DNA from 4 places in the Paeniglutamicibacter sp. genome. Region 1 is predicted to be linked to each of the others. Evidence: riboswitches for the same ligand, from Rfam matches in the RefSeq annotation. Region 1 holds a riboswitch; each other region holds the start of a gene.
What was found. A riboswitch is a leader RNA that binds a small molecule or an ion and turns the genes downstream of it on or off. The one in region 1 is predicted to bind S-adenosylmethionine.

Region 1 (7,907 bases):
ACCTGCGTCCAGTGCTCACGGGCGGGACGGCTGGGTTGGCTTGGCCGGGCCGGTGCCGCCATGGCCCGGGGCGGCCGCGCTTCTGCCCGGTGCTGTTTCGCTCGTTGCCGGGGCGGTCGACCCGCTGCTGGGGCTCGGGTCGGTGCTTGTGGGTCCGGTGCTCGTGGGATCGATGCTCGGCGAGGTCTCCGTACCAGTGGAGTCGTCGGGATCCGCGGTGCTGGCGGTGGTTTCAGCCGCTGCAGTGGTTTCTGCGGCGCGAGTGGCCGGCGCAGGTGCTGCCTCTTGACTCATTGCTGCCTGTGAGGGTGCCGGCGATGAGCTTTGGCGCGGTTTTGTCGATGGTTCCTGCCCTGCCGAAACCGCTCCAGATTTGGCCGCCGGGGGCAAGGTCGGTGCCGCAATGGTGGAACCGCCAAGGAACGCGAACAGGAGCAGCAGCACATAGAAGAACATCAGCCCGATGACCACGACGCCGACCTTCTTGGCCCGCTGAAGGCGTCGACCAGACGGGTCGACGAAAACGGGTTCACTAGTTGCGTTTGACGATCCTAGGACATGATTTTCAGTAAAAGCGGGCATCGGTGACCAACGCTAGTACATCGCCGCAAATGTCACAAAATGATCACGATGGCAAGACTCTGTTCCGTGAGACTTGCAACACCGGACTCGCGGGCGTAGCCGCAACTAGCACCGCGAAGCCGTTCGAGGGCCACCCGCCAGTCGCGGGATGCGTGCGGCTCCTCGTCACCCCGGGGGGGGTGACGTCCACGGATCGGCCGGTCACCAGGCCGACAGCGGCCGGTTGCGCCGCTCCCCCCAGGGAATCGCGCCACCGCCCGCGATACCGCCGCTAAGGAACGAGCATTACCTTGATTGCGCGGCGCTCGTCCATCGCCGCATATGCTTCCGGCGCCCGTTCGAGGCCCATCACCGCATCGAAGACCCTGCCCGGATCAATGCTCCCGTCCAGCACGTCGGCGAGAAGCTCGGGCAGGTATGCCCGGGTGCTGGCAGCCCCGCCGGCCACCGAGATGTTCTTGGAAAACAGCACCGAGATGGGCAGCGGGTTCTCCCCGTGCGGGACTCCCACGAAGCCCAGCGCCCCGCCGGGGCGGGTGCAGCGCAGCGCCTGGTCCATTGATTCGGCGGTGCCCACGCATTCGAGCACCGAGTCCGCCAGCACGCCCCCGAGCAGTTCGCGCACCTTGGCCGCCGCCTCGGCCCCGCGTTCGGCTACCACGTCGGTGGCCCCGAACTCCCTGGCCAGCGCCGCGCGGTCCGTGTGCCGGGACATGGCAATGATGCGCGTGGCTCCCAGCCGCTTGGCCGCGAGCACCCCGCACAGCCCCACGGCCCCGTCGCCGACCACGACCACGCTTCGGCCGGGCTCAACCCGGGCGCCGAGCGCGGCGTGGTGTCCGGTACCCATGACGTCCGAGAGCGCCAGCAGCGACTTGGAAAGCGCTTCGTCGGGATCGGTGACCCCGGGGACCGTGACCAGCGTGCCCTCCGCGTTGGGCACCCGCACCACTTCGCCCTGTCCGCCGTCCACGGGGAGACCGTTTTCGTCGCTTCCACCCCAGTGGGCCCGGTGCTCGCAGGCGACTTGTACGCCGTCGCGGCACGGCGGACAGCTGCCGCAGCTGTTGGCCCAGGGGGCAACCACGAAGTCGCCCACGGCCAGGGTTGAGACCTCATCGCCGACCGCTTCGATGCGGCCGATGAATTCGTGGCCGATGCGCCGGGGCTTGGGCGTCGGGCTGACCCCGCGGTAAGGCCACAGGTCCGAGCCGCACACGCAGGCCGCGGTGACGCCCACGATGGCGTCGGTGTCGGCGAGCAAGGTGGGCTCGGGGCAGTCCTCGACGCGGATGTCCCGCGGTCCGTGGATCAGGGTGGCGCGCATGTGTTCCTCCGCAAGGTGGTTGGCAGCTATCGCTTCCACCTTATGCCCGGTCGGTTGCGGTCGCCCGGAAGCAAGCGCCGGCCTCCCGCCGAAGCGACCGCCCCTTGCGCTAGCTTCGGGCAGCCACCATAATAAACGAACGACATTCATTTAGTGTGACGCCGATCCCATGCGCCCCCTTGGCGGGCACTGTTGCATCGCGCACCACTGACCTTGCAGGAGCACGCATCATGAGCTGGTCAATGCCCGCCGAGACCTCGGCCCAGAAGCGCGTCTGGATGGCCTTCCCCCATGAGGGATACACGCTGGGCGACACCGAGGCAGAAGCCCACGCGGCACGTTCGACCTGGGCCAACGTGGCCCACGCGGTGGCAGGGTTCGCCCCGGTCATCATGGTGGTGGACCCCAAAGACGTGGGGATTGCCGCAGACTACCTCGATGAACGCATCGAGATCCGCACTGCCGAACTCAACGACGCGTGGATGCGCGACATCGGGCCTACCTTCGTCACCGACGAAACCGGCGGGCTCGCGGCCATCGACTGGGTATTCAATGGCTGGGGCGCCCAGGACTGGGCGGCCTGGGACAAGGACGAATTGATCGGCAAGCGGGTGGCCGAGTGGGCAGGCGTGCCCCGCATCGCCTCGACCCTGGTCAACGAGGGCGGCGGCATCCACGTCGACGGACAGGGCTTGGTGCTGGCCACCGAGACCGTCCAGTTGGATCCGGGGCGGAACCCCGGCATCACCAAGGCCGAGGTCGAGGCGGAATTCGCGCGCACCCTCGGCACCACCAAGGTGCACTGGCTCCCGCGCGGGCTGACCCGCGACAGCGAGGAGTTCGGCACCCGCGGACACGTGGACATCGCCGCAACGATTCCCTCCCCCGGAACAGTGCTGGTGCACATGCAGGACAACCCCGAGCACCCGGACTACGCGGTCAGCCGGGAAATCGCTGCATCCTTCCACGGCGCCAGCGATGCGAAGGGCCGCGAGTTCACCGTCATCGAGGTTCCTGCCCCCGCGGCGCTGCGCGATGCGGAGGGATTCGTCGACTACAGCTACATCAACCACCTGGTCATCAACGACGGAGTGGTGGCCTGCACCTTCAACGACCCCAACGACGAGAAGGCCCTCGCAGTGTTGGCCGATGCCTACCCTGGCCGCAAGGTCGTGGGCGTCGATGCCCGCGAGCTGTTCGCCCGCGGCGGCGGCATCCACTGCATCACCCAGCAGGAGCCGATGACGGCGGTGAAGTGAACCCGATTCGGTAGGCAGGGTCACTCGCCGTCATAGATGTCAGTTTGTTGCTCCCCGCAAGCCAGTGGTGGCAAAGTGTCGCCGTTTCACCGTAGGGTGGGTACAGCTTCACGAGTTCTGGTTGCCCTTGCGCAAAGCTCCGACTGACCAGACGCCAACCCCATAGTTGCACGGCGGGTGGTTCGGATGACGAAGCGGCCCTTTCGCGCATTCCGCACGCGAGGGCAAGGACAACTAGCTTCAAGGACGTGTGCACATCATGTACAGCCCCACCCTGATTTCTTCCCCGACCAGGAACCCGCTGCCGCGCTTCGCCGGCGACTGGATCACCGCGTGGCTCGACCTCGACACCGAGACCGGCCTGGTCCACGTGGGCGCCGGGCCCGACGAATGGGTGCTCGAGGCGCTGGCCCCGCACAAGCTCTCGGCGGCGCTGGAGGGCCGCGGCCCCGTCGAGGTCCAGTTCAACCCCGAGCTGCTCGTCCTCCTGCTGCCCGGGGCGCACGAGCTGGTCGGCAGCTCGTTCTTCCGATTGCGCGCCTGAGGTTCCAGGACCCCCGGCCGTTTTGGAACCTCAGCTGCGCGACCCCACGCTAGATGTCCAGGATCACGCGCAACCCCTTGCAACGGGACACGCAGATCATCATGGTGTCCCCCGCATCACGTTCCTCCTCGGAAAGCAGCGAGTCCCGGTGGTCGATCTCCCCCGACACCACCGGGGTCTCGCAGGTCCCGCAGATCCCCTCCCGGCAGGAGTTCAGCACAGGAACACCTGCCTCCGCGAGCGCATCCAGGATGCTGGTGCCCACCGGCACCTGCACCTCGACGCCGTCGGTGGTTTCCACGGTGAACTCGTGGTCCCCGGCGGCCGGGGCGGTGGCGGCCGGGTCGGCCACGAACCGCTCAAGGTGGAACCGGGTCTTGTCCCCCCAACCGGCGGCCAGCGACGCAATGAAGTCCAGCAGCGGGCCCGGGCCACAGGCATAGGTGTGGAACGCTGCTTCCGCATCCCCCAGCAGTTCCTTCAGCGGGTAGAGCCCGGCGGTGTCGTCGGCATGCAGGTGCACCTTGTCCCCATATCGGGCCAGCTCGGCGGTGAACGCCATCGATTTCAGGCTCCGGCCCAGGTAGACCAGTCGCCATGGGGCCCCGGATTCCTCGGCCGCGGCGAGCATCGGCAGGATCGGGGTAATTCCGATGCCCCCGGCAATGAACAGGTATTCCGGGGCCGGCTTCAGCCCGAAGTTGTTGCGCGGTTCGCGGACCTTGATCCGGGCCCCGGGCCGCAGGTCGTCGTGCACGTATGCGGAGCCGCCGCGGCCGGCCGGCTCGCGCAGCACCCCCAGCCGCCAGCGCTGCGCCCCGGCCTCGGAGCACAGCGAGTACTGGCGCAGCAGCCCGTTGGGCAGCAGCACGTCGATGTGCGATCCCGGGGTCCAGCCCGGCAGCGCCAGGGCCGCCGGGTGGGCCAAATGCAGGGAGAGCACGCCATTGGATTCGGTGCGGATCTCGGCGACCTCCACCTCGAAGAAGCCGTCTGTCCCGATGCCCAGAAGGGCCTTGGAATCAGGATCCAGTCCGGTGTCGATTGTCATGGTCACGATGCACCTCCAGTGCTGTGATGTGTTCCCGCGGACGATGCCGCGCTGTGCGAAGCCGGGATGCCCGGCAGGGTGGGATCCAGCGAGTCGAGGGCGGCCAGCACCGCATCGGAGGCCTCGCGCACGGAGATGGTCACCCGCACCCCCGAGCCCGGGAAGGCACGCACCGAGACGCCCCTGGCCACGCAGCCGGCCTCCAGCTCCAGCGAGCGCGGTCCGGCGGGGATCCACACGAAGTTCCCGCCGCTGGGTGGCACGGGCAGCCCGCGGGCGAGCAACCCCTCGTGCAGGTACGCGCGCTCCGCCACGACCCCGGACACCGTTGCGGCCAGGTGGGCGCTGTCGGACCAGGCCGCGGCCGCGCCGGCCTCGGCCAGCGAACTGAGCCCGAACGGCGGGGCAACGGCACGGATGTTCGCCGCGATGCCCGCGCTGGCCAGCAGGTATCCTGCCCTGGCCCCGGCCAGCCCGTAGGCCTTGGAGAAGGTCCGCAGGATGACCAGGTTCGGGTGGGAATCCAGCAGGTGCCGAGAGTCGATTTCCGCTTCGGCGAACTCCCGGTAGGCCTCATCGAGCACCACCAGCACGTGCCGCGGAATGTTGTCCAGGAACGCCGCGAGCTCACCGGCGTCCATCACCGTGCCCGTCGGGTTGTTCGGGTTGCACAGCAGCACCATGCGGGTCTCGTCGGTGACCGCCTTGCCCATGGCGTCCAGGTCGTGCCGGTGGGACCCGTCCAGGGGCACGGGCAGCGATTCGGCGCCGGCCAGGGCAATCAGGATCGGGTACGCCTCGTAGCTGCGCCACGCATGCACCACGGTGGATCCGGCTGGTGCGTAGGCATCGAGCACCTGCCCCAGCAGGGCCAGGGATCCGCCGCCCACCACGACCCGTCCCGGGTCCAGGCCCAGGCCGGAAGCGATTGCCGCGACCAGCTTGTCCCCGGCGATGCCAGGGTAGCGGTTGGCGCCGGCCGCGGCCTTCGCCATGGCGGCAACGGCCGCCGGGGACGGGGAGGTGCACGACTCGTTCGAGGACCCCACCCAGCGCACGGTGTCCAGGCCGGCGGCCCGCGAGTAGCGCTGTAGCGTGGCCACGACGGGGCGCGGCACCGGTCCGGCGCAAATGCCGGTATGCATGCTCATTGTCTTGCTCCGTTCAGGGGGTTGCCTTGGTGGTGTGCCCGAGCCAGCTAGGCCAGGACCTTGGAGAGGAACGCCTGGGTTCGGGTTTCACGTGGGTTCTCAAGCACCTGCCGGGGGCTTCCGGACTCCACCAGCTGCCCGTCGGCCATGAAGTGCACGACGTCGCCGACCTCCTTGGCGAAGCCCATTTCGTGGGTGACCACGATCATGGTCATGCCCGAGGCCGCCAGCGAGCCCATCACGTCCAGCACCTCCCCGACCAGTTCCGGGTCCAGAGCGCTGGTCGGCTCGTCGAAGAGCATCAACCGCGGCTTCAGGGCCAGCGCGCGGGCGATCGCCACGCGCTGCTGCTGGCCTCCGGAGAGCTGGGCGGGGTAATGCTTGTACTTGTCGGCCAGCCCGACCCGGTCCAGCAGTTCCATGCCTTCGCGCAGGACCTGGGCCTTGTTGCGTTTCTGCACGATGACCGGTCCCTCGATCACGTTTTCCAGGGCCGTGCGGTGCGGGAACAGATTGAATTGCTGGAACACCATGCCGACCGCGGCGCGCTGCTTCGCGGTCTGGTTTTCCTTCAATTCGTGCAGCTTGCTGCCGGAACGGCGGTAGCCGATGCGTTCCCCGGCCACCCACAATTCCCCGTCATTGATCTTCTCTAGGTGGTTGATGCAGCGCAGGAACGTCGACTTGCCCGAGCCCGAGGGGCCCAGCAGGCAGGCGACCTGCCCGGCCTGCACCTCCAGGGAGATGCCCTTGAGGATTTCCAGGTGCCCGAAGGACTTGCGGACGTTGCGTGCCCGCAACATGGGTTCACTCATTTGGTGGGCTCCAATTCCGATTCGTTGGCCGGGGCAGCGGCGGGTTCCCCGGCGGCCGGACCGATGGCGTCGATGGGTCCCGGGGTGGGCGGCTTCTTGCCCTTCATCGGGGTGAAGCCGCGTTCGAAGTGCCGCTCGATGAAGTGCTGTCCGACCGATAACACCGCGGTGACCGCCAGGTACCAGATCGCCGCGACGATCAGCAGCGGGATGGTCTGGAAGTTGCGCGAATAGATGATCGAGACGCTGGTGAGCAGCTCGGAGTAGCCGATCACGATCACCAGCGAGGTGTACTTGAGCATGCCGATGGTCTCGTTGCCGGTCGGCGGGATGATCACGCGCATAGCCTGTGGCAGCACGACCCGGCGCATGGTCTGCAACCGCGACATGCCGATGGCCTTGGCGGCCTCGGTCTGCCCAGACGGGATGGCCCGGATCCCGGATCGCACGATCTCGCCCATGTAGGCGCCCTCGTTCAGGCTCAGGCCCAGCAGGGCCGCGGTGAACGGGGAAATGACCGAGTTCGTGTCGATGCTCAGCAGCTCCGGCCCAAACGGGACGCCGAGCACGATGGTGGGGATCAGCGCCGCCAGGAAGAACCAGAACAGCAGCTGCACCATCAGCGGGGTACCGCGGAAGAACCACGAGTATGCCCAGGCCGCGGTGGACAGGATCGGGTTGCTCGAGAGCCTGCACACTGCCACCACGATGCCCAGCAGGACCCCGATGAGCATCGAAATCCCGGTGAGCATCAGCGTCTTGCCGAGCCCCGAGAGCACCGGTGCGGCGAAGAGGTATTCGCCGACCACGTCCCAGTGGAAACGCTCGTTGGTGAACATCGCGTAGATGGCCATCGCCAGGATGCCCACCACGGCCACGGCGGCCACCCAGCGGCCAACGAAGCGGGCCGGAACGACCCTCAGTTCGGGTTCCTCATTGCGTCGCCGTTCGGCGACGGCTGCCACCTGGGTCATTCCTTGACCCCGTTGACCTCAAAGGTTTCCATGGAGTGGTCGGCCATGTCGTAGTCGGCCAGGATCTTGTCATAGGTCCCGTCGGCCTTGATGGCCTCCAGTCCCTTCTGGATGGCACCCATCAGCTGTTCCTGGTCCTTGGGGAAGACGATGCCGAAGGCCAGGTCCTGGTAGCGCTCGCCCATCGCCAGCGCGCCCTTGGAC
Region 2 (7,907 bases), on a different contig from region 1:
CCGCCCAAGACATCCTGACCGGCATTCCCCGTGCCGGCATCCACAACGGCGGGCGCATCAAGCTAGGCCCCGACGGCCTGCTCTATATCGGCACCGGCGATGCCACAGACCGGCAGGCGGCCCAGGACACGGCTCGCCTCAACGGCAAGGTCCTGCGGATCCAGCTCGAGGGCGGCATCCCGATGGACAATCCCTTTGCCGGTTCGCCGGTGTATTCCTACGGGCACCGGAACGTGCAGGGACTCGGCTGGGATTCGACAGGTCGACTGTGGATCAGCGAGCTGGGTCCAGAGAAGAACGACGAGGTGAACCTGATCCGTGCGGGAGGCAACTACGGGTGGCCCCAGGTCACCGGGGTGGCGAACGATCCGGGATTCGTGGACCCGATCCATGTGTGGGCGAAGACCTCAGAGGCCTCGCCCAGCGCGCTGGCGATTGCCGGTGACACGGCTTATGTGGCGTGCCTGCGCGGCGAACGGCTCTGGGTGTTGCCTCTTCCGAAGGGAACGCCCCCGACCGGCGGCGCGCTCCACGGTGCCCGCGAGTTGCTGACGGGCCAGCAGGGACGGTTGCGGGATGCGCTGGTGGTGGGCAGGGAATTGTGGGTGGCCACCAACGAGGGGGCGGATTCGAGGATCTTCGCCCTGCCGCTTGCGGCCGAAGATTAGTCCCATTGGGCAATGATGCCCAGGACCTGGCTCAGGAGAAAGCCTGCCAGCAGGGACGCGGCCGTCCAATAGAGGAAGCGCACGTTTGAGCGCGGCTTTTCCAGTTGCCAGGATCCGGTCTTGTCGTCCCGGTAGTAGACCAGCGCCTCGCCCTCGGGAACGCGCGGGTGTTCGAGCACCAATAGCTCGCTGCGGACGGTGCCGTCCGCGGTGTGGAAGACCAGGCATTCCTGCCCCTCGAGCACGGCGATCTCATAACCGGCGGTCTTCCATTCCGCATCCCGGCGGCGTTCGGCCAGGGCAAAGGCATAGAATCCGGCCGCGGCAATGAGCGCCACCCACCCTATGAGGTCGAGTGCGGGGCCCAGGCTGGTCAGCAGGTCTTGCACGCTCTCATCTTATGGTCTCCGGCTGCCTCTCACCGCATCCGGGTCCGCGCGTGACCGAGGAGGATTCAGCGGGTGACCGAGGAGGATTCAGCGGGTGACCGAGGAGGACTCAGCGGGTGAATGACCCGAGCACCTCGTTCAGCGCCTCCGTCGACGAGGGGTGCGTGAAGATTGAATCGCGCAGCGCGGCCGAGGGGACTCCCTGGCGCATGGCCAGGGCGACCAAATTGATGACCTCCTGGGAATCCACGTGCATGAGGGCCGCGCCCAGGACCCGGTCGGAGTCTGCGTCGACCACGACCTTGATGATGCCACGCGCATCACCCACGATCTTGGGTCGGGGCATCGCGGCAATCTCGGCAACCTTCTTGACGGCGACCTTGATCCGCAGCCCCTGGGCTCGGGCCGTCTCCTCGCTGAGCCCGACGCGGGCCAGAGGCGGGGTGGTGAAGATGGTGTGGGGAACCGCGACGCGGTCCGCAGTGGAACGCTTGCCGGTTCCCAGGATCGCGTCGGCGACGATGCGGTTGTCGTCAAGGGACACGTAGGTGAATTGCGGCCCGCCGTTCACGTCCCCCATCGCGTACACGCCCTCGGCCGTGGTGGACAGGCGTTCGTCGACCTTGACGGCTCCGGTTGCGGTGAGCTCGATGCCCGCCGCTTCCAGGTTCAGCCCGCCGGTGGCGGGGGTGCGCCCGAGGGCAATGAGCACCGCGTCGGCCTCGATTTCGTGCATCTGCCCTCCTTGGTTGTAGCTCACCTTCGCGGAGTCGGCATCTTGCCTGATGCGCTGCACGCTGGCGCCCACACGGACCTCGACCCCCACGTCGGCAAGGGCACTGAGCACCTCGGCGGCAACGTCTTCGTCCTCCTTTTTCAGCGCCCGTGCCCCGCGGTCCAGCACGGTGACCTTCGAGCCGAAGTGCGCAAACATCGAGGCGAATTCGGTTCCGACGTATCCACCGCCGACCACCACCAGGGATCTGGGAAGCGGTGCGTGTTGCAGCGTGGTGGAGTCGTGGATCCGCCCGCCGATGCGCGCGCCGTCGAGGTCCGGGATCGCGGGTACCGCACCGGTGTTGATGATGATCCGGCGGGCACCCAGCTCGAGGGTTTCCGCCCCCGCCTCGATCCTGATGCGTCGCGGGCCGATAAAGCTTGCCCGGCCAGTGATGGTCATGACCGCATCCAGGCCGTCGAGCATGGAGAAATTCTTGGCCCGCATCATGGCGGTGAGCTTGTCGCGGCGCTGGACCGCGGTGTCGAAGTATTCATGGTCGAAGCCGGTATCGGCGCGGACTTCGGCATCATGGATCAGCGCCTTGGTGGGAACACATCCGATGTTGATGCACGTGCCGCCATACATCTCCGCCGAGGCCTCGATGATTGCCACACGTTGCCCGGCACGGGCCATGTTTCCGGCAAGCGTTTTTCCGCCCTTGCCCCAGCCAATCACAATGAGATCGAGTTCGTCTTCCATCGGGGCACCCTCGGTTTCTGGAAATATCGCGTTGACTACGCCCGAGTCTGGTCCGCCAAGGCACGAACGGTCAAGGAAAACCGGCACCGGTCGGGTCCAACTCGTTCAAACGCTGGACCCAAGTCGTTGAAACGCTGCCCCTATTTGACGATCTTGATGAAGCCATAGACGCCGCGTTCGGCATCGATCATGGCATGGGGCTACAGGGAGAAACCCCGCGGCAGGACCGAATGAACTGTGAGCCCGACAGAGGCGGCGTGGCAGTGGGGCAACTGGCCGCAGGCCGGATGCACCTGTGGTCGCCGGCTGGCTTCCGGCTGTCAATGGCGTAATAATGCGTGGGTTCGACCTCTCACGGTCGAACCCACGCATTTTTTCATGCCGGTTGGCACCGTCGGCACTCAATCATCGGTGGCGCCGGGGCTTACTGCTCGGGGCTGCCGGGCCCGTCAATGTTGACCATCCAGTCAACTCCGAACTTGTCGGTCAGCATGCCGAACCAGTCGCCCCACGGCGCCTGGGCCAGCGGCTCGCCGATCTTGGCGCCTTCGCTGAGCTTTTCCCAGTACCCGGTCATTTCTTCCTTGTCGTCACCGCTGAGGGTGACGGAAATGGCGGTGCCGCCCTTCCACTCCATGTCGGCAGGGGTGTCGGCCGCCATCAGGTTCAAGCCATTGGGTGCACGCAGGTGCCCGTGCATGATCTTGTTGTCGTCATCGGAATTATCGGTCTTGGCGAACTCGAAGTCCGCGAAGGGGCGCAAATCCAGCTCACCGCCGAAGACCGTCTGGTAGAACTCGAGCGCGGGACGCGCCGTGTCGCGAAAGCTGATGTACGGGTTGAGAATCGTGCCCATGGTGTTCTCCATCGTTTGGCGGGGTTCAACAATTAGCAATTCTGCCCGTCACAAGTGGTTACGTGAAGCCCTCGGGCCGATTGTTTTGTCCTGAATTCGCTGAGCGCTCAAACCGGCACAAACCGCCGCATTGACCACATTCGCAGCAGACGCGATCGGCGCCATGGACACGATTGGGGCAGTAGAGCAACTCGTGACCAAAGTGGCGGTCGTGCGGGAATGGCAAACGCGCCGTCGCGAACACTTCGAAACGGCGCATCACCACTAAAATGATTCCCATGACTTCACCGTTCTCCGATTCCCGCCCCGACCCGGGACCGGCAGCAGACCCCGGAACCCTTGATCCACTGATCGAAGACGTGGAAAAAGAGTTTTCGATCATGGTCGTCAAGGCGCGCCAGGCCATTCGCAAGCGCGCCGCAGCCATCCATCCGGAACTTCAGCCGCTGGGCTACAAGGTGCTCTCCATCCTTGCGCGCGAGCACGCCCAGCAGCAGATCATCCTGGCCGAGGAACTCCAGGTGGACAAGGCCACCATGAGCCGGATGATCAAATGGCTCGAGGCCAAGAACCTGGTCACCCGCGTCCCGGATCCGAACGACGGCCGGGCCATGCTGGTCAGCATCACCGACACCGCACGTGCCGGATACCTTGCCTCTAGCGCGGCGTCGCGCCAATTGTTGAGGAACCGGCTGATTTCATGGGACCCCGAGGAAATCAAGCGCTTCGCCGACCTGCTTTCGAAGCTCAACGCCAATGATGCCCCGCGACGCGAGAGCTAACCTCCGCACGAAACCGGCCATCGGCCCCCGGCCCTTCACGTGGAGGGCCGGGGCCGATGTCGCAGCAGGCGTAGTTGAACCACCGGCGTTTGCCGCGTCTCATGACAACCGCTCCTCTCGAATGCCGTCATCTCCCGGGCGAGCGCGACTTGACGGGGGCCTTCCAGCATCGAAATCTCCCGAGTCAGACAACGCAGTTACTTCGCCGAACAAATCCAAACACTTCGAACCATTCGCCAATTTGGCAATATTCGGCACCTTGACAGGCACTTGTTCGATATATGGGCGATTGATCGTGAAGATTTGTTAAGTGCCCGCGTTGCGCGGGCACCATGAAATCGACAACACTCGTACACAGAATCACGAGCTCCTGCCACTCACGACCCTGGTCGGCCGGACAGCAACCCTCTTCGTCATAGCGGGGTGCTCCAGGTGAAGATTCGGCGCCGCCCAACAGGAGCGGCGTAAGTATGGCGTCGTGCAAGCGCATGCGCCAGCCACGAAAGGATCGTTTCCCATGTCCGAAACCCTGATCGATAGCACCCTTGATTCGGTTCGCGCCGAGAGGCTGACCGCCGCGGGCACCGCCTGGGGTGAGCGCATTGCCGCCAACACCGCCAGCGCGGCGCTGACCTTCAAGGCCAGCGGAGTGTCCACCGGTTCGGTGTCCAGCGAAATCACCGCCGGCAACCACCGCTTCATTGTCGACGAGCCCGAGGCACTGGCCGGGGACGACGCCGCGGCAAGCCCGGTCGAGTTTGCGCTCGGTGCACTCATTTCCTGCCAGATCGTGGTCTACCGCCTGTACGCGCACCAGCTGGGCATCAAGATCGACTCGCTGGAAATCAACGCCGATGCAGACCTGGATGTTCGCGGCCTCTTCGGCGTCGAGGAGACCGTTCGTCCAGGCTTCGGCGAGGTGCGCCTGACGGTCAAGATCGAGGGCCCGGAGACGCGCGAGCGCTACGAGGAACTGCAGGCAACCGTCGACGAGCACTGCCCGGTGCTGGACATCTTCACCAACCCGACTCCTGTCAGCGTCGAGCTGGTCACCGCCGGCTAGCGCCACCATGAACCGATCGTGGGTCGATGCCGTTCGAGGGGAACGGCATCGACCCACGATTTTTTGTTTCCCGGGAGACGGGGGCTCCCTCTATCCCTTGATCGAGGTGATCTCGTTGGGAACTTCTGGCAGGGTCACGCTCCGTGAGACCTTGCCGGTCTTCAGGTCCACGAAGTGCAACTCCTTGGTAGCCGGTTCGGTGACATAGGCGGTATCCCCTGAGACGTGCACCGTCGGGCGCGGCTGCTGCCAATCGATCGGTTCTTCCCAGGCGCCGACCACGGCAATGGCCTTCTTTTCCTTCCCGTTCTTCACGTCGTAGACATGCAGCTTGCCGTCGGTCCCCAGCAACAGCGCGTCCCCGCCGGCACTGCGGGCCAAGGAGCGGAACGAATAGCTGTAGTCGATGTTGATGAGCTTGAGGGTATTGGTGGCGGTGTCCGTCAGCGAGAAGGTTTGCGGGCGTTCAAGCTCGGCGTCCTTGTCCCTCTTGTAGTCCCCGAGCACCACTGACGAGGCCTCGGAGCCGGCCTGGTTTCCGATGCGGCCGTATGCATCCGGTGCTTCGAGCTTGGAAATCTTCTCGTCCTTGATGACCAGGATGCCGTCCTCGCAGCCGACCACCATGGCCTCGTCCTTGGCAACAGCCTCGCCATGGACACCCGGGCACTGCTTGGATTCGGCCACTGTGGTGCGCCGGTGCTTGGCATCCGTGGCGGAGAGCAGCTTCACCGCGTTGACCGCCTCCGAGGTTCCGTCGGTGACCAGCAATTTCCCGTCCGAGAGCTGCACCGCCACCCCGTGGTGGGCTTCGGGCAGCGCCACGTCGTCGGTGCGCGGAAGTTCCTTGTTGTCCAACTTGGTGGATTCGAAGATGTTGATCTTGCCGGTGGCGTCGTCGAAGAGTGCGGTGTGGCCGGCGTGGACCACCGCATGCCCGGGCTTCCCGGCCGGGAACACCAGCTCGGTCAGCGCGGGTTCGGCGGTGTAGTGGTGGGCGTGTTCCCCGTGCTTCTCGGACCACGCCCCGGCGTCCAGGACCTGGAATCCCCCGGCGGTCGAGACGAGCACGCGGCGGCCATCTCCTGCGGGGTTGACGCGATTGAATCCTTCAAGCCTGTGGTCCGAGAGGATCGCGCCGTCGCGTGCATTGGCGACCAGCAGTCCCCCGTCGTAGGTGAGCACGAGCCGGGGCGTGGCGGTACCGGCCTCAGCGATCTTGGCACTCGGGCTCCCTGCCGAAGATTCCGGTGCGGGTGCGGCCTGGCCGGGCGCACTGGAGGCGCATCCCGCCAGCAGGGTTCCGGCAGTAATGAGCGCCAGAATGCCGGTTCCCATGTGCAACCTGCGGGTGGTGGCAGCGGCCTGGACGCGGCGCTTGGTAAGTGATTTTTCGTGTGACATGGGAATCACCATAAGTTAAATGAGAATCATTCACAACAAAGGTCGGAGTGCGCGGTCTCGGTTTGCTATTGAGAACGCATCGCATCTAGAGTGGGTGGGTGGTGTCGCCGTCGAGCATGCCCCTGGCCACACAGCATTCCCCTACTCGCCGTAGTCGGTGTCCTTGTAAGGGATCCCGGACTTGTCGTAGGTCGTCCAAATTCCCACCTGGCGGCCGCGATCCAGGCGGCCTGAACGCATGATGGTACCGTCGATCCTGAACCACTCCCAGTCGCCGTGAAATTCCCCATCCAGGGTGAACCCGCGCGCCCACGGGCTGCCGTCCTTGTGGAGCTTTTCAAAGGATTCCAGCTCAGGGGCCCTATCCTCGTCGTGATTGGTCATGGCTTCATGGTGCCACAAATAGCCCGCAGACCCGGCGAGTCCCGGGCCTCCCGCAGGGATATCCGCACCCCAACAACCCTTGGACTCCGCATTACCGCTGGGTAGGATCAGCCGCATGTGTCCCGCCGGGCCACATGGATGGGACCACACCAACTCGTCACCTTTCTTGAGGGAGAAGAACCAACGTGTCCGAGAAACTTCCCTTGCGGCGCAACGCATTGATCGCCGCCGCAGCATTCATGCTCCTGGCTTCAACTGCCATCGCGGCCCCGGCGCAGGCCCTGTCCGCCGACCCGAACTCGCAGGTCCAGGCCAAGAAGCCGGACAACGCACCCACCACGACCATCGAGCTGGTGGGCATCAACGACTTCCACGGCCGCATCGAGGCCAACGATGCCGAGGCCGGGGCCGCGGTTCTGGCAGGCGCCGTCAAGGACTACAAGGACCGGAACCGCAACACGCTCTTCGTCTCGGCGGGAGACAACATCGGCGCCTCCACGTTCACGTCCTTCTCGCAACAGGACAACCCCACCATCGACGCACTGGTCGCCGCCGGGCTGGACGTCTCCGCGGTGGGCAATCACGAATTCGACCACGGCTTCAACGACCTGGTTGACCGCGTGATCCCGCGCTACGGCGCCGGCGACGCGGCGGTCGGAGCCGACTACGCCCTGGGAGCCAACGTCTATGAGAAGGGAACCAAGAGCCCTGCACTGAAGGAATACGCCCTCAGGAACCTCAACGGCGTCACCGTCGGCATCATCGGCACCGTCACCGACCAAACCGGCACATTGGTCACACCTGCCGGCGTATCGGGGCTCGATTTCGGAAACCAGCTAGAGGCGGCCAACCGGGTGGCATCGCAACTGAGCGACGGGAAG
Region 3 (7,907 bases), on a different contig from region 1:
GCGGATGTTGGCTCATCGGCAATCAGCAGCTCGGGTTCCAAGGCAAAGGCTATGGCAATGAGCACCCGTTGCTTCAGCCCGCCCGAGAGTTCATGCGGGTACTGCCCAAGGCGCTGTTCCGGGCGATCGATCCCGACCAGTTCCAGCAGCCTGAGAACTTCTCGGCGCAACTCCGCCTTGGTGCGCTTGCGCCCTTGCGGGTGCAGGCGGAAAACCTCGGATACCTGGGACCCCACGGTCTTCACCGGATCGAGGGAGGCTCCGGGATCCTGTGGCACCATGCCGATGCGCCGTCCGCGGATGGCTTCCAGTTCCTTGGCCGAATGGTCCAGGAGGTTCTCGCCCACAAGGTCGATCGTTCCGCCCAGGACCTTTGCCGATTCCGGCAGAAGTCCGATGATGGCCTTTGCCAGCGTGGACTTGCCGGAGCCGGATTCGCCAACCAGTGCAACGATTTCGCCGGTCTTGAGCGCGATGTCTAGGTGGTCTGCGGCGATGACGGATTCATCGCCGGTGCCGTATTGAATGCTTAGCCCACGAATGTCCAGCAATGTGGGTGCCGAGTCGATGGTGCTCATGCTGTTCCCCTGACTAAAAACGGAAGATCTTGTGAAGCTGTCGGCCAAGACCGGCGAGCAGGATGACCACGACGACGATGACCACGCCCGGCAGGGTCGTGAGCCACCATGCCGAAGCGAGGTACTGCCGTCCCTCGGAAATGAGCAGACCCCATTCCGGGGTCGGAGGCGGAGAGCCGAAACCGAGGAAGCCCAGACCCGAAATCGCGAGGATCGCCACGCCAAGGTCCACCGCCAGGAGGGCCAGAACGGGGCCGCAGGAGTTGGGCAGGATGTGCTTGAAAACGACCGACCAATACGTGCCGCCGTTCATGAACGCGGCTTCCACGTAGTCCAGGCTGCGAACGCGCAGGACCTCGGAACGCACCACGCGTGCAAACGACGCAATGGAGGCAATGCCCACGCCGATTCCCAGGGAAATCGGACCGGGGGCAAACGCCGTGACGATGATCAGCGAGATCAGGAAGCCCGGGACGGCGAGCAAGACATCGATCAGGCGCATGGTGACGGCGTCGGCCGCCCGGCCCGCGGTTGCCGCCAGCAACCCCAGCCCGGTCCCCACGACGAGCCCAATCGTCACCGCCAAGCCCGCGGTCAACAGCGTTTGGCTGGTCCCGTGCACAACCCGGGCAAACACGTCGCGGCCCAGGTGGTCGGTGCCAAACCAGTGGGCGGACCCGGGTGCCTGGAACTTTTCGGCCGGGACGCCGCTAATCGGGTCAAAACCGCTGAACAGCGCGGGGAACAACGCCCACCCCAGGACCATGATCAACGGGGCGCAGGTCAGCCAGAACACTGGCGAACGAAGCGCTCTTGGTTTCCTCTTCTGCGTGGGCAGGTTCTCGATGTCAGCGAAGGCGATCTCGGGAACGGCAACCTGTGTCAACGGTTCCTCCAGCTTGATGCTCATGGGTTCATCTCCGTTCGGGCTTAGGCTACGAGTGCGCGCGGTGCCCCGTGCGTTCCACTCTTGAGGATCCGTGGATCCAATAGCGGGTAAAGCAGGTCAACAACCAGGTTCACGACAACGAAAGCCGTGGCGGTGATCAGCACGAGTCCCTGGACCAGCGCCACGTCCTGCGCGGTGACAGACTGAAGCACCACCTGGCCCAGGCCGGACCGGGCAAACACCGTCTCGGTAATGACGGAGCCGGCCAACAACGTTCCCACCGTGATCCCGCTGATGGTCATGGCCGGTGCTGCAGCGTTCTTGAGGGTGTGGCGAAAGAAAATCCATGACGGCGAAGCGCCCTTGGCACGCAATACGTCCACGAATGGCTGGGCGTAAACGATGTCCACGCTCTTGAGCAGCACCTGGGCAATCGGGGCAGAGACGTGGACGGCCAGGACCAGGACGGGGACGGCGATCGAGGCGAACGAACCATCAGGGAAAAGCGACATGACTCCGAGCTGGATGGAGAGGAGCTGCAGGAGCACCAGACCCAGCCAGAACACGGGAACTGCCGCGAAGAGCGGCGGCAGGTTGATGATGAGCCGCTTCAACCACGTCCGACGTGCCAACGTGGCCGAAGCGACCAGCAGAACCGCAAACACCACAGCAGTCACGAAGGCACTGGAAGCCAGCACCAAGGTCGACCCGGCCACGGCACCGATGCGCTCTGCAACGGGCTGGCCCGAGGCGAGCGAATATCCGAAATCACCCCGGAAGAGACCAGCCAGTTGGTTGAAATACTGCACCAACAGCGGTTGGTCGTATCCGTATTGCGCCTTCATGGCCGCAATGGTTTCCGGGTTGGCCGCAGCATCCGCTGACAGGAAGATCGTCACTGGGTCATTCGGGAGCAACTGCACGGCCAGGAAGACCAGGGTGTAGGCAAGCCAAATGACCAGCAAAGCCTGTCCGACGCGTCGCGCGATGTAAGCGGCCATGTGCTTGCTACTTTCCGGTCTTCCAGGCGCCCTGGAAAATCGGGGCGGTGCCGGAGGTGAATTCAACGTGTGCATCCGAGTTGCCGCCGTAGACCTGGACTTCGTCCCACAGGACCAGGGACAGGGCCTTTTCGCTGACCAGCTGGCGCTGTTCCTCGGCAACCAGTTTCTTGTGCTCCGCATCGCTGGTGGCCGAGCGTTCCTTGGCGAACAGCGCGTTGAGCTCGCTGTCCGCGTTCAGGGTCTGGGTGTTGTTTTCCGGGCCGAAGACCGGTCCCAGTCCGCCGTAGGCAAATTGGCGGGTTCCAAAGAACTCGGTGTTGGGATCGATCATGGCGGTGGTCAGGAACGTATTGTCGGCGGCACGGTTGATGAGCTTGACGCCGATTTCCCGCCATTGCTGCTCGATGAGTTCAAAGGCAGGCTTGATGACCACGGAGTTGTTGGAGCTGGTGATGGTGATTTCCAGCTTCTGTCCACCCTTTTCGCGCACTCCGTCGGCTCCGACAACCCAGCCTGCCTCATCGAGCAACGCCTTGGATTTCTCCGGGTTGTAGCCCAGATCCGCGGACAGGTCGATGAACCCGGGGGCCGCGTGGTTCAGCACGGAGTCGGCGATGACATAGCTGTCCGACAGCACCGTGTCCTTGATGGATTGGCGGTCGATGCCGACCTGCAGTGCCTGGCGCACCTTGGTGTCAGCGAGCTTGCCGCTGCCGATGCGCACGGCCGCCATGTTGGTGGTCAAGTCGATACCCTTGGCCGGCAGCACCTGGTCGCCGCTGCCCGTGAGGGTTTGCTCGTCCACGGGCTGAAGTCCCCGGACCAGGTCGACCTGGCCGGTTTGGACCGCTCCGGCGCGGTGCGCCACCTCGGGCAGGTACTTCACCACGAGCTTGTCCAGGTATGCGGCGCCCTGGTTTGCCGCTGATTCAGGTGCCCACTTGTAGTCCGCGCGCTTGGCAAAGGTGACTTCTTCGTCGGTCTTCTCGGATTCGAAGACGAACGGTCCGGAGCCTACGATCGTGGCGATGGCCGACTGGCCGGCATTGTCCAGCTTCAGCGTGGCCGGGGAAACCAGTCCCGAGGTGACCGACGATGTGGCACGCAGGAAGTTGGCATCGGGGGTCTTGAGCGTGACCTTGACCTGGTTTTTCCCGACGACCTCGGCGGACTTGAAGGCCGCGAAGTCGACGTTGGGTGCGATCTGTGCGCTCTTGACTCCCTTGCCCAGCGCGTCCAGGTTTTCCTTCACTGCCTTGGCATCGAGCGCCGTTCCGTCCGAGAAACTCACGCCGTCACGAATCGTGAAGGTGAACTCGGTCTGGTTCTTGTTGGCGGTGAAATCCGACGCTATCCAGCCAACGAGCTTTCCCGTTGCCGCGTCGAAATACGTCAGTCGGTCCAACACGCTGTTGAGCACATTGGCCTTCTCGTAGAAGCGTGCGGCCTGGGTCTGCCAGTTGTTGATCGGGGCTACTTCCGCATACACGAAGGTTCCGCCTTGGACGGGATCGTTGCTGACCGGGCCGGCTGCATTTCCCGCTGTTTGGGTTCCCGATCCGCAGGCGCTCAGTGCCAGCGTGGCCACGGAAAGCACGGTAAGGATCTTGACGCCGAGGCCGGCGCGAAGGCGTCGCTTCGCAGGTGGTTTGGTGTTGCCCATGATTCATTCCTTCTCGGTTCACCCGAGGAACGCCGCGACATGGCTAATCAGTCGAATGCCTGTCCAAAACGTGACAGCATTCGGCGGACCGCGCAGAGTTTGGCTATCTCCATCGGTCCTGGCGGTAGCACCGTATCCCAATGACGGGAGTGGTTGCTGCGGCGTCAACGAGCCAGGTCTCTCAGCCGCTCTGGATGGTGTGTGCTCGTTTTGGTTGTCTAGCAACCTCGAACAATCCAAGTGTGTCGCAGGATCTTCGATGCAACCAACATAAAAGGGTTCGCCGTGAAACAAATCGACGTAGAGAGCGGCCCAATGGCCGCATTTGCTTCATGAAGCGTCATAAGTCAGAACATGAAGCCTAAAAAATCCGAGTCTTGCTTCACTTGCGCGTCATGTTGATAATGCACGCTGAAACAGCGCTCCCGACTTGTCGATCCGATTCCAGCGCATAGGTGACTGCCGCCGGTCGCCGGAATGATGACTGCCATCTGGAGGTACAACCAAGCAAAACCTTGATCCTCAATCGGTAAGTGGTGAGGATGCCACGGCGATCACAATGCCCGACATTCTCGGACTGAAAGCGGGCAGCAACCTCACCGGATGATGGCCTTGCGCCCGTTGTGGGATTTCACTGTGACCCGCCGCAGGTTCCCACCGACAACAAACCCGCAGGCACCGGGACCCACGTGGGCGGATGGTGTCTGCGGGTTTGTTGGTCTCGGCTCACGTGGCCAAATAGCCACCATCGACCGGCAAGGAAACCCCGGTGACGTAAGTATTGGTTGCACTGGCAAAATAGCCCACCGCTTCGGCAACATCTTCCGGAAGCGCCACTCGACCCAACGGAATCGCTTCGGAAACCGCTCGCTCAACGGCCACGGGATCTTCCTGTCCGGCCAACCAGTCCTCAAACATCTGGGTACGCGTCATCCCGGGAGCCACCGCATTGACCCTGATGTTGTGTGGGGCGAGTTCCACCGCCGCGGCCCGTGTCAGTGCCAGCATCGCTCCCTTGCTGGCACTGTAAATCCCCATGGTGGGAACTCCGACGCTTGCCAGCCGCGAGGTCACGTTGATGATCGCGCCACCTCCGGCCACACGCATGACCCGCCCCGCAGCTTGGAGGCAGGAAATCGCCGCGAACGTGTTGGTTTCAAAAGTTTTCCGCACCTCTTCCTCCGGGGTGTCGAGTAGCGAATTAGTGTGGTCAATGGCCGCATTATTCACCAGGACGTCCAGTCTTCCGGTGCGTTCGAGCACCGTGTTCATCAGTGACTGCGCGGCACCCGAAGTGGTCAGGTCCGCCCGGACGAAACAGCCGGACTCCCCGAGTTCTTCGGCCACCTGAATTCCGCGTTCCTCATTTCGCCCGGTGACCACGACCTTCATTCCATCGGCTACCAGTCGTCGGGCAATCTCGATCCCGATGCCCGAGGTGGCGCCGGTAACCAGTGCGACGCGTTGGCTCTCTCCCACTAGGCTGTCCTCCTACACTTCGTTATTTGTCCTACGGTTTCGTGGGGCCGATCCATCCTTGGCCCGAGCCTGTCGCTTAGCGACGCCCCACCCCCACCAGGCTTTCACCAATCTCCAGCCGTTGCTTGTCATCGCTGCCCGGAATCACGTTGCCACGAAGCGAACGCCCCGCGGTCTCCTTGAAGGTGAGCACGGAAATCAGTCCAATCACGCCTGCAGCCATCAGATACCACCCGGGCACCAGTGGGTTTCCGGTCGCCCCGATCAGCGCCTCGTTGGCCACCGCCGCGGTGCCACCGAAGACGGCCGTGGAAAGGTTGTAGCCAATGGCGAATCCGGAGTAGCGCACCGAGGTGGGGAACAATGCCGGCAGAGTCGAGGAGATCGTCGAGAGAAGCATGACCAGCAATAGACCCAGGATGCCGATACCAACGATCTGCCCCCACAATCCAGTGGACTGCATCAATAGCACAGCCGGCACCGAAAGGACCACGAAGCCAACGCTCGCGGTCACCAGCAAGGGCTTACGTCCAATCCGGTCGCTGAGCGCACCCAACGGAACAATCAAGGCGATCATCACCAGCTGGATGAGCACCAGCGTCATATTGGATTCCACCGCACCATGTCCCAAGGTCAATGTCAGGTAACTGGGCATATAGGTCAGCACGAGGTAGAAGGCAACATTGACCAGCACGATAAAGCCGAAGAGCTTGACGAGCTGACCGGGGTACTTGCGTATCAAGGTCCCCAGTGCCTGAGGCGCGGTGCTAACTTCCTTGTCCTTGGAACTGTCTCCGATGAAGGTTTCGGATTCGGTGAGGTGGCGCCGCATCCACAACGCAATTCCGCCGAGCACGAGGGTGAGCGCGAAGGGCAATCGCCACCAGCCACCCATCATGCCTTCTTCACCCACCACCAGAGTCAGCACCGTGCACAAAATCGCCGCCGCGCTGAAGCCGGCCAGGGTGCCAAATTCGAGGAAGGAACCGTAGAAACCACGACGGTTGTCCGGGGCGTGCTCGCTCATGAATACCGCCGCCCCCGCGTATTCGCCACCGGCAGAGAACCCCTGGACCATGCGCAGCAGGACAAGCAGGATCGGAGCCAGGTATCCGACCTGGTCAAAAGTGGGCAAGGCGGCGATGCACGCGGTGGACACACTGATCATGACAATGGTGAAGATCAAGACCTTCCGTCGGCCGATCCGATCGCCGAGCGGACCGAGCACCATGCCTCCCAGTGGGCGGATGAGGAAGGAGATCGCGAAGGTGGAAAAGGCAAGGATTCGCGGCATGGTTCCCCCGTCTTCACCGAAGGTGAAGAACTGTTGGGAAATGTACACGATGAGGTACCCGTAGATCCCGTAGTCGAACCACTCGATCGCGTTACCGATTGCAGATCCGGCCACCGACTTCCGGGCCTGCTTCAGTTCCATTGGACTGAAATCAGCTTCGAGTCTCAGTGCAGGCGGTTGGGTTTGACTGGTCATGGTGTGCTCCTTTGGCAGCCTTTATGAAGTGGAGGGGGTCTGTGCGTTGTTGGAGGCGTGGCGCAGGGCGAAAAGTGCATACGCACGGGCTGCGGTGAGCAGATCGTCGACCTCAACCGATTCGTTGGGTTGATGGGCCTGGGTGTTGATTTCCCCGGGACCGAGGACCAGGGTGGGGATCCGGTGGTGCTCGGCCATGTAGCCGCCCTCGCACGAGGCCGTCCAAATGCCAACATCACCGGTGCCGGTGACATCGCGGACCGCTTGGCGAACACCCGTGACAAAGTCGCTGTCCTCCTCGGTGAGGAATCCGGGCATCTGCATCTGCAGCTCGCCGTGGACAGTGATCTTCTCGCGGCCCGGGAACGAAGCGGTCTGAAGCCGACCACGGATGCGTACCAGGAGATGTTCGAGAATAAGCCGTGCGTTCTCGTTGGGCAGCAGACGCCGATCAAGGCTCAGTTCGCAGGTGTCCGGCACGATGGACGTTCCGTGTCCGCCTGCGATAGTTCCAATATTCCAGGTTGCGGCGCCAAGCACCGGATGCTTGGCCGCCGCCAGTCGCTTCGTGTCCTGGCCTATTTCGGCAATGATCTCGGCCGCGGCTTGGATGGCGCTGGCCCCGTCGGTTGGGCGTCCGGCATGGGCGCTCGCCCCGGTAATCCGCAGGACGAAATTCGCGGCTCCCCTGCAGGCGACGATCGCCACCAGATCGGTGGGTTCGGCGACGACGCAACCGGTGTAGGAGCCGGCGGGCTCGGTGGCCACGTAGTGTGCGATGCCGATCGCGTCGGCCTCCTCATCC
Region 4 (7,907 bases), on a different contig from region 1:
GGTGATGACAATGGTTTCCACCAGCACCGGCAGGTAGATGACCACGCGGTCGCCCTTGGTGATGCCCAGGGCCTCCAGCGCATTGGCCGCCTGGGAAACGCGGTCCTGCAGGTCCTTGTAGGTGACGGTGGTCCTGTCGCCGGGCTCGCCCTCGAAGTGCAGCGCGACCTTGTCGCCGCGGCCGGCCTCCACGTGCCGGTCCACGCAGTTGTAGGCGGCGTTGAGCTTGCCACCCTCGTACCAGCGCAAGTCGGGACCGCGCCGGGCCACCTGGTCGACGCCGGTGCTGGTGTGGATGGTGTGCCACGGATCGGACCAGCTCAGGCGCCGAGCCGCGGCATCCCAGAAAGCGAGGCGTTCGGCTTCGGTCCAGGAGGCCTCGTTGGCGATGCCCGCGGTGGCAGGGGACAGGGTTTCAGTCATTGTTTTCTCCATCGGTCCGGGCGTGGGCCCTGCGCCGGGTGCTTGTGGGATTGCTGCGGCATCTGCGGCCTGGATGCCCCGGCCGCCAGTGTGGGCAGGGGCTCTGCCGTGAGTGATCAGGGCACCGGAGTGGTTTGTCCGGAACGCGGCTGAAGAGCGCTCCCGGATTCCGCCGGGACCTCCGGTGTTGAAGTGGATTCCGTACCAAAGAACACCGCCAGCGAGGCAAGGATCAGGACGATGAACAACGCCATCCCAACCAACCCGAATCCAGCGATCCAGCCTGCGGTGACACTCAGAACGGCCAGTGACATCACGGTGGCAGCCGCGAATTGTGTAGCTTTGCGGCGCCGGCCCGGCGTTGTGCTGAGCCGCCATTGGGTGGTTAGCAAGGTGACGGCAACCAGCGTGAAGACGTTCACCAACATTCCGACCCAAACAGGGTGGGTGCCAAGGAAGAACTCCTTGGGAGACCAGTCCGCTAGGTGGTTCCAGAGGATGCCGGCGCTGAAACCGGCCACCATCGATGCATAAACGGCGGTGCGTGTGGCCAACGGCCAAAAGAAGACTGCCAGGACTGGGGCCAGGGTCGCGCCGTTGCGCAACGTCCAGGCCAGGACGTTCCACCAGGCGGATTGCTCGGTACGGAGGATGCTAAAGAGGATCATGAGTCCAGTCAGGGCCACCAGCGACCACTGCGTGTAGCGAACCAGCTGCGCCTCGGTGGCCTTGGGGTTGAGTGCGCTGCCGACGTCGCGGCCCAGGGAAGTAGATCCGGAGAACTGGCACGGACCGGCCCAGCCCATGGCACAGGCCCAGACGCCCAGGAAGAACACGCCCACGAGCGGTGCTGGGAGGACCTGTTCGATGTAGTGGGGGATCGCCACCAGGGCCAGGCTCTCTCCGGGCATCACGATGGCCGCCGAAGTGCCGATGAGCGCACCGATGATGATGAAAGGGACGCCAAAGGCGGCAGCCGTGTAGAGGCCCTTCTGGCCGTCCTCTGGTGTTCGGCAAGACATGGTCATTTGGAAAGCGGCCTGTGCCAGCGGCACGTTCACGATGAAGGTGCCGAACCATGCCACGATGAGGGAAACGCCTGCGTTGCCGGGGTCGAACATTTGGGGGTTGGTCTCGGCAAAGTCGATCAATCCGGAGATCCCGGGCTTGGCCAAGATTGCGTATGCGCCCACGAGCAGCATGCCGACAAACACGATGCAGTTCATGGTTTGGTTGAATGCCACTGAACGCATTCCACCTGTCCACAAGAACATGAGCAATAACAAGGCCGTGACGATGACGGCCAAGTGCAAGTTCAGGCCAGTGAAAGCTGTCAGTGCGGAAGCGAAGGCGATCGTGGTGGCAACCGACCACATGGGAAACGTGAAAGCCGTGATAACGCCGGCAATGCCCTTGGCAAGGCGGCCGAAGCGGTCTCCGATGATGCCTGTTACGGTGACGACGAGCTTCTCCCGCAACTTCTTGACCAAGAGCAGCGAGATGAGCAGGATTTGCACGGTCTCGGCCACACCGTACCAAAGCGCGGATACGCCTGTTCGGTAGCTCAGCTCCATGATGGCTATGTAGGAAGAACCAGAGAACAGTCCGGTGATGCAGAAGGCAACCGTCCACGGGCTGAAGGTGCGACCGCCAACAAAGAATCCGCTAGTTTTGCCCAGCGTGCTGCGGCGTTGGGCAAGGCGTCCGCCGAAGACGAGCAGCGCCGTGTAGGACACCGCGAGGCCGATGGTCCACAGTCCGGCCGCGCTCATGCGCTTGCTCCCGCAGCAGTTGTAAGTGCGGTGCGGGGAGCGTATCCGAGCGCAATGTTGCAGGCATCTTCGGCGGAGCCCGGGGCGACTTCAGTGGCGAATTCCCAGTTGATAACCATGTTCACGCCTGCTGTCTTGACCAAGTTGATGGCCGGGCATCTCCGGTGGACTTGCGAGGTGAATTCCCGTTGCAGCTCAGGATCGTCCAGGGCCGTTTCAACATGGATTTCGAGCCGGTAGGAATGGAAGAACGGAGAAACGTCTGCCGTTCCGGCAAACCCACGGGTATCTTGAGTGGCAATCGAGTAGGTCTCCAGGGCAGTGAAGTCGATCCGGAGTTCCTTTGCCACCTGTTCCACAACGACGCTTACGCATCCGTTGAGCGCGCCGGCAATGAATTCCATCGGTGTCGGTGCGTTGTTGGTTCCGCCCACGGCGACAGGCTCGTCAATGTCGAAGGAGAAATCCCGGATTCCGACACGTGTACGCATGGAACCCAGCCAGGTTCCCTTGGCGCGGATGCGCTTGTCGTGGGGCCCCGAAGTGTTGGGCACAGTTGGCAGGGAAGCGGATGTCATGGTCTCTCCATCGGACTTGGCGGTAGCACCGGCCTCAGCGAGGTGGTTGCTGCGGCGTCATAGAGCCAGATCTCTCGGCCGCTCGGGATGGGTTACGACTCAATCAAAGTCGATGCGGTGTCACGGGAGCAAACCGTCCGTAACATGACGGAATCTTCGACCACATGGATATTCTTCACGTATCAACGAAGGATATTTCATTAATTGGTAAAATTTCGATGCTTTGATTCCAGTCTGGCGGCAGTCGGGGGATCTCCGCAAGAGGCGCTGCATCCCCTGCCTCCGTCCCCGGGAAACCGCGGCCAGAGAGGAAAGTGCGCGACGCTGCTCGAGATGGGCAAGGCGATCCTCGATGCTCCCTGTCTCGTCGAAGGATTGGCGGGGGAAACGCCGGGGAGTCGGTCAGCCAAGCCCGGCATTCAGGAGGCGGAATCGTGTTTCGGCCAGCGCCGGAGGCCCCGATTGTGACGAAACGGGTTGTCTCCGCCTCGCCGGGACGTGTAGAAATATGACCAACAACCATCCAGAGCGGCCGAGAGATCTGGCTCCATGACGCCGCAGCAACCCCTCCCCTTAATTGGGCGGTAGGTGCTCACGCCAGAACCGATGGAGAGAATTCATGGCTGTCGATTCCTTTGCACATGCTCACGATGTCGAAGCGGACCCCAACATCTTTGGAGCCGTCAATCTCGACGCATTTACCGGCGACACCCCTGCCCGGCACCTGCTCAAACTTACTCCGGGCGTTCCCCTGAACGGTCACTATGACGAATTGGCCGCAATCTTCCGTCCGGTCTTCGCCAAGATTGCCGCCGGGGCCAGCGAGCGAGATGCCAACCGGACCCTTCCCTTTGAGCCGGTCGGTTGGCTGAACCGGGTGCGATTCGGTGCATTGCGCATCCCGGTGTCCGAAGGCGGCTACGGGGCGAGCGTGTCCGACCTCTTCCGCCTGTTCATTGAGCTGGCCGAGGCGGATTCCCAGGTGGCGCACCTGTGGCGCTCGCACATCGGCTTCGTCGAATCCGTGTTGCTGCTTGAGGACGATGCCTTGCGGCACCGCTGGATCGAGCGCATTGTTGCCGGGCAAATCGTCGGCAACGCCTACACCGAGCGCGGTGGAAACCGGCTCGGCACCCTGAACACGACGATTGCCAAGCAGGGCGAGCGCTGGATCCTCAACGGCGAAAAATACTACTGCACCGGCACGATCTACGCCGACTGGGTCGCCGTTGCCGTGGCGCACCCCGCCCGCGCCGGCCGGCAGATCGCCGTGGTCTCCACACAGCATTCCGGGGTCAAGATCTTTGACGACTGGGACGGATTCGGGCAGCAGCTCACCGGCACCGGCTCGACCACGTTCGAGAATGTCCCGGTGGACACGATCCTTCCCGACGAGCAGCAGGTCAACAACCCTGAATCCGCGATCTTCCAACTGGTGCTCCTCGGGGTCCAGGCCGGAATCACGCGCGCCGTGCTCAACGACATGCGCTCGTCGGTCCAGGCCCGTACGCGAAGCTTCAGCACCGGGACAGGGGTTCCGGTACGCGAAGAACCCCAGGTATTGCAATTGGTGGGCGAGATCTCGGGCACCGCGTTCGCTGTCGACGCCATCGTCCTGGCCGCCGTGGCGGAGATCGAGGTCGCGCTGGCCGATGCATCACTCAGCCCTGCCGAGAGGTTTGCGGTGTGCGAACTCGCCGCGGACCGGGCGCAGGCAGTCGTCCAGCCGCTGGTGCTCTCCGCGGCGACCAAGCTCTTTGACGGGCTGGGGGCCTCGGCAACCGCCAAGGGCTGCAACCTGGACCGGCACTGGCGCAACGCCCGCACCGTGGCCACCCACAACCCGGCGATCTACAAGTCGCGCATCATTGGCGACTACGAGGTCAATGGAACGGCACCCCAGCAGCTGAACGCCATCGGCGACGTGGGTGCGACCCAGGCAATCGGCATCCCCTAAACCGCCCGCCGCACCCGAACCAACGACTTGATCCGCGCAATATCGGATCCGCAAATACCCAACACCTCGCGAAGGACAAACATGAGCACGACTCCCGCCCCCCGCCAGATCCGTTTCAACGCCTTCGACATGAACTGCGTGGGACACCAGTCCCCGGGTTTGTGGAAGCACCCCAAGGACCAGTCAGCCAGCTACAAGGACCTTTCCTACTGGACCAACCTGGCCAAGACCCTGGAAAAGGGCAAGTTCGACGGCATCTTCATTGCCGACGTGTTGGGCACCTACGACGTCTTCGGCGGCTCCAACGAGGTTCCGCTGCGCGCCGGCACCCAGGTCCCGGTCAACGACCCGTTCATGCTGGTCTCGGCCATGGCTTCGGTGACCGAAAACCTCAGCTTCGGCGTCACCGCCGGCACCGCCTACGAGCACCCGTACCCGTTCGCCCGCCGCCTGGCGACCCTTGACCACCTGACCAAGGGCCGCGTCGGCTGGAACGTCGTGACCGGTTACCTGCCCTCCGCCGCGCGGAACATGGGCCAGGAAGACCAGCTCGAGCACGACGAGCGCTACAACCACGCCGACGAGTACCTGGAGGTCGTGTACAAGCTTCTCGAGGGCTCCTGGGAAGAGGACGCGGTGGTGCGCGACGTTGAGCGCGGGATCTTCACCGACCCGTCCAAGGTCCACGAGATCAACCACGAAGGCAAGTACTTCAAGGTTCCCGGCATCGCCATCACCGAGCCCAGCCCGCAGCGGACCCCCGTGGTATTCCAGGCCGGAACCTCGCCGCGCGGCATGAAATTCGCTTCCGAAAATGCCGAAGCCGTCTTCGTCACCTGCCCCACCAAGGACATGCTCAAGGCCACGGTCACCAAGATCCGTGACGCCGTGGAAGCTGCCGGACGCGGACGCTACGATGTGCGCATCTACGCCATGCAGACCATCATCACGGACGTGGACAGCGCCGCTGCCCAGGCCAAGTTCGAGGACTACAAGTCCTACGCCGACATCGATGGCGCCCTTGCGCTGATCTCCGGGTGGATGGGCGTCGACCTGTCGACCTACGGGCCGGATGACGTCATTGGCGACAACGTGAAGTCCAACGCCATCCAGTCCTCCGTTGCGATGTTCCAAAAGGCCAGCGGCGACGACGGAAACCCGTGGACCATTCGCCAGCTGGCCGAGTGGGTTGGTGTTGGCGGATTCGGCCCCATCACCGTGGGATCGCCGACCGAGGTCGCCGACAAGCTCATCGATTGGGTCGAGGACACCGACGTGGACGGGTTCAACCTGGCCTACGCCATCACCCCGGGCACCTTCGAGGACATCGTGGAGTTCATCGTTCCCGAGCTGCAGGCCCGCGGCGCCTACCCGACCGAATACGTCGAGGGCACGTTGCGCAACAAGCTCTTCGGCAAGGGCGACCGGGTCCAGGATTCGCACCGTGCGGCGAAGTACCGGTTCTCGAACGCCGAGGTCAAGTAACCGGGAGTAGTTCCCTTGCGGGGTTCGGGCGGTGGTGCACTTGGGTGCGCCACCGCCCGAATTGTTTAAGGTGCCGGGATTCCCAAGGGAAACTGCGAAACGGGAACCAGCCAAAAGTCTTGAACCGGACCGCGGTGAAACGCAGGCCAGGCAGGGGGGGCGGGTGATTTCACCCGTCACCCACCTGGCGGTTTCTAGTTGCTTGCCGAGACGAGCAGTGCTCGATCCTCGCTGGGAAGATCGGTGAAGGCCGCGGCCACACCCGGATGGGCGATCCGGCCGGCACGGGTGTTTACTCCCGCGGCCAATGCCCGATTGGCGGCCACCGCGTGCGCTGCTCCCTGGTCAGCCAGCTGCAGCAGATACGGCAGGGTGGCGTTTGTCAGTGCCTTGGTCGAGGTTTGCGGTACCCCGCCTGGCATGTTCGCCACGCAGTAGTGGCGCACCCCGTCCACCTCGAAGATGGGATCCTGATAGGTGGTTGGGCGGGATGTGTCGAACGCACCACCTTGGTCGATCGCGACGTCCACCAGCAGGGCGCCGGGTTTGAGCAGGGCCAGCTGCGAGCGTTTGACTACCTTCGGCGCGGCACGTCCGGGAACCAGCACGGCACCGATGACCGCATCGGCCTGCGCCAGCTCCTGTTCAAGGGTCAGCGGGTCGTTCATGAGGACGCGGGCTCGCGAGCCAAGCAATTCACCGAGCTGACGGATGCGGCGCGGGGACATCTCCAGGATCGTGACCTCGGCCTGCATTCCCAGGGCCAATTGTGCTGCCTGGGTGCCGAACACGCCACCACCGATGACCAGCACCCGGCAGGGAGCCACGCCGGGCGAACCGCCCAGCAGGCGTCCCGGGCCACCGTTGGGACCGGTCAGGTAGTTGGCTGCCACATGGGCCGCCAGGCGACCGGCGATTTCACTCATCGGGGCGAGCAACGGCAGTCCGGTGTCGTCCTGAACCGTTTCGTAGGCGATCCCGAGCGTGCCGGCCCTCAGCAGGGCTTCGGTCAGTGGCCGGTCGGCGGCCAGGTGCAGGTACGTGAATAGGGTGAGGTCTTCGCGGAGAAAACCGTACTCGGAGGCAATGGGTTCCTTGACCTTGACCAGAAGTTCTGCGTTGGCCCAGGCTTCGTTCTGGTCTACCAGGACTGCATCGGCCGCGGCGTACTGTTCATCGGTGAATCCTGCGGCAATCCCGGCCTCGTGTTCCACATGGACGGTGTGTCCGCGCCCGGTTAGCGCGGCGACTCCGGCTGGCAGCAGTGCAACGCGCTGTTCTTGGGGCTTGATTTCCTTCACGACTGAGATCTGCATTGAGCTTGTGCTTTCGTGTTTGGTTACTGAAGTGGATTTGGTGGGAGAAAATCTGGCGGGGGTTAACCGGTGGTGCGACGAGCAAGGTTGTAGAACCGTACGTTCTGGTATTCCTCCAGGCCCTCGGCACCGCCTTCGCGGCCCAACCCTGACTGCTTGACTCCGCCAAAGGGTGCTGCGGCGTTGGAAGGAACTCCCTGATTGATGCCGATAATTCCGGTCTGCAGCTGGTCCGCGACGTTCAGCGCGCGATCCAGATCCTGGCTGAAGACATAGCCGGCGAGACCAAACTCGGTGTCGTTGGCCAGCGAGATCACCTCGGCTTCGGAGGAGAAACGTTGAATGGCGGCAATTGGACCGAAGATCTCCTCACGCA

Region 2: another riboswitch for S-adenosylmethionine. It lies ahead of ACLQ7E_RS04860 (OsmC family protein); the one in region 1 lies ahead of ACLQ7E_RS10685 (hypothetical protein).
Region 3: another riboswitch for S-adenosylmethionine. It lies ahead of ACLQ7E_RS01655 (ABC transporter substrate-binding protein); the one in region 1 lies ahead of ACLQ7E_RS10685 (hypothetical protein).
Region 4: another riboswitch for S-adenosylmethionine. It lies ahead of ACLQ7E_RS01715 (acyl-CoA dehydrogenase family protein); the one in region 1 lies ahead of ACLQ7E_RS10685 (hypothetical protein).

Annotation. Positions count from the first base shown of each region.
Region 1 is NZ_JBKKAP010000085.1:9,931-17,837, reverse strand. Features, by position in the region: gene ACLQ7E_RS10705 (bifunctional polysaccharide deacetylase/glycosyltransferase family 2 protein) at 1-19, opposite strand, end outside; gene ACLQ7E_RS10700 (hypothetical protein) at 16-471, opposite strand; gene ACLQ7E_RS10695 (zinc-dependent alcohol dehydrogenase family protein) at 854-1,909, opposite strand; gene ACLQ7E_RS10690 (agmatine/peptidylarginine deiminase) at 2,140-3,168, shown strand; SAM riboswitch class IV at 3,275-3,405, shown strand; gene ACLQ7E_RS10685 (hypothetical protein) at 3,428-3,712, shown strand; gene ACLQ7E_RS10680 (PDR/VanB family oxidoreductase) at 3,762-4,763, opposite strand; gene ACLQ7E_RS10675 (aminotransferase class I/II-fold pyridoxal phosphate-dependent enzyme) at 4,766-5,914, opposite strand; gene ACLQ7E_RS10670 (amino acid ABC transporter ATP-binding protein) at 5,962-6,729, opposite strand; gene ACLQ7E_RS10665 (amino acid ABC transporter permease) at 6,726-7,703, opposite strand; gene ACLQ7E_RS10660 (ABC transporter substrate-binding protein) at 7,700-7,907, opposite strand, start outside.
Region 2 is NZ_JBKKAP010000039.1:68,293-76,199, reverse strand. Features, by position in the region: gene ACLQ7E_RS04885 (PQQ-dependent sugar dehydrogenase) at 1-668, shown strand, start outside; gene ACLQ7E_RS04880 (hypothetical protein) at 665-1,057, opposite strand; gene ACLQ7E_RS04875 (FAD-dependent oxidoreductase) at 1,167-2,537, opposite strand; gene ACLQ7E_RS04870 (VOC family protein) at 2,962-3,393, opposite strand; gene ACLQ7E_RS04865 (MarR family winged helix-turn-helix transcriptional regulator) at 3,672-4,175, shown strand; SAM riboswitch class IV at 4,534-4,652, shown strand; gene ACLQ7E_RS04860 (OsmC family protein) at 4,693-5,238, shown strand; gene aztD (zinc metallochaperone AztD) at 5,329-6,642, opposite strand; gene ACLQ7E_RS04850 (hypothetical protein) at 6,784-7,026, opposite strand; gene ACLQ7E_RS04845 (bifunctional metallophosphatase/5'-nucleotidase) at 7,212-7,907, shown strand, end outside.
Region 3 is NZ_JBKKAP010000014.1:18,710-26,616, forward strand. Features, by position in the region: gene ACLQ7E_RS01640 (dipeptide ABC transporter ATP-binding protein) at 1-578, opposite strand, end outside; gene ACLQ7E_RS01645 (ABC transporter permease) at 592-1,488, opposite strand; gene ACLQ7E_RS01650 (ABC transporter permease) at 1,509-2,468, opposite strand; gene ACLQ7E_RS01655 (ABC transporter substrate-binding protein) at 2,476-4,134, opposite strand; SAM riboswitch class I at 4,241-4,335, opposite strand; gene ACLQ7E_RS01660 (SDR family NAD(P)-dependent oxidoreductase) at 4,861-5,613, opposite strand; gene ACLQ7E_RS01665 (MFS transporter) at 5,690-7,102, opposite strand; gene ACLQ7E_RS01670 (M20 family metallopeptidase) at 7,124-7,907, opposite strand, start outside.
Region 4 is NZ_JBKKAP010000014.1:34,118-42,024, reverse strand. Features, by position in the region: gene acs (acetate--CoA ligase) at 1-423, opposite strand, end outside; gene ACLQ7E_RS01725 (sodium:solute symporter family protein) at 540-2,195, opposite strand; gene ACLQ7E_RS01720 (OsmC family protein) at 2,192-2,773, opposite strand; SAM riboswitch class I at 2,778-2,867, opposite strand; SAM riboswitch class I at 3,290-3,386, shown strand; gene ACLQ7E_RS01715 (acyl-CoA dehydrogenase family protein) at 3,393-4,730, shown strand; gene ACLQ7E_RS01710 (LLM class flavin-dependent oxidoreductase) at 4,812-6,215, shown strand; gene ald (alanine dehydrogenase) at 6,410-7,531, opposite strand; gene ACLQ7E_RS01700 (NAD-dependent succinate-semialdehyde dehydrogenase) at 7,594-7,907, opposite strand, start outside.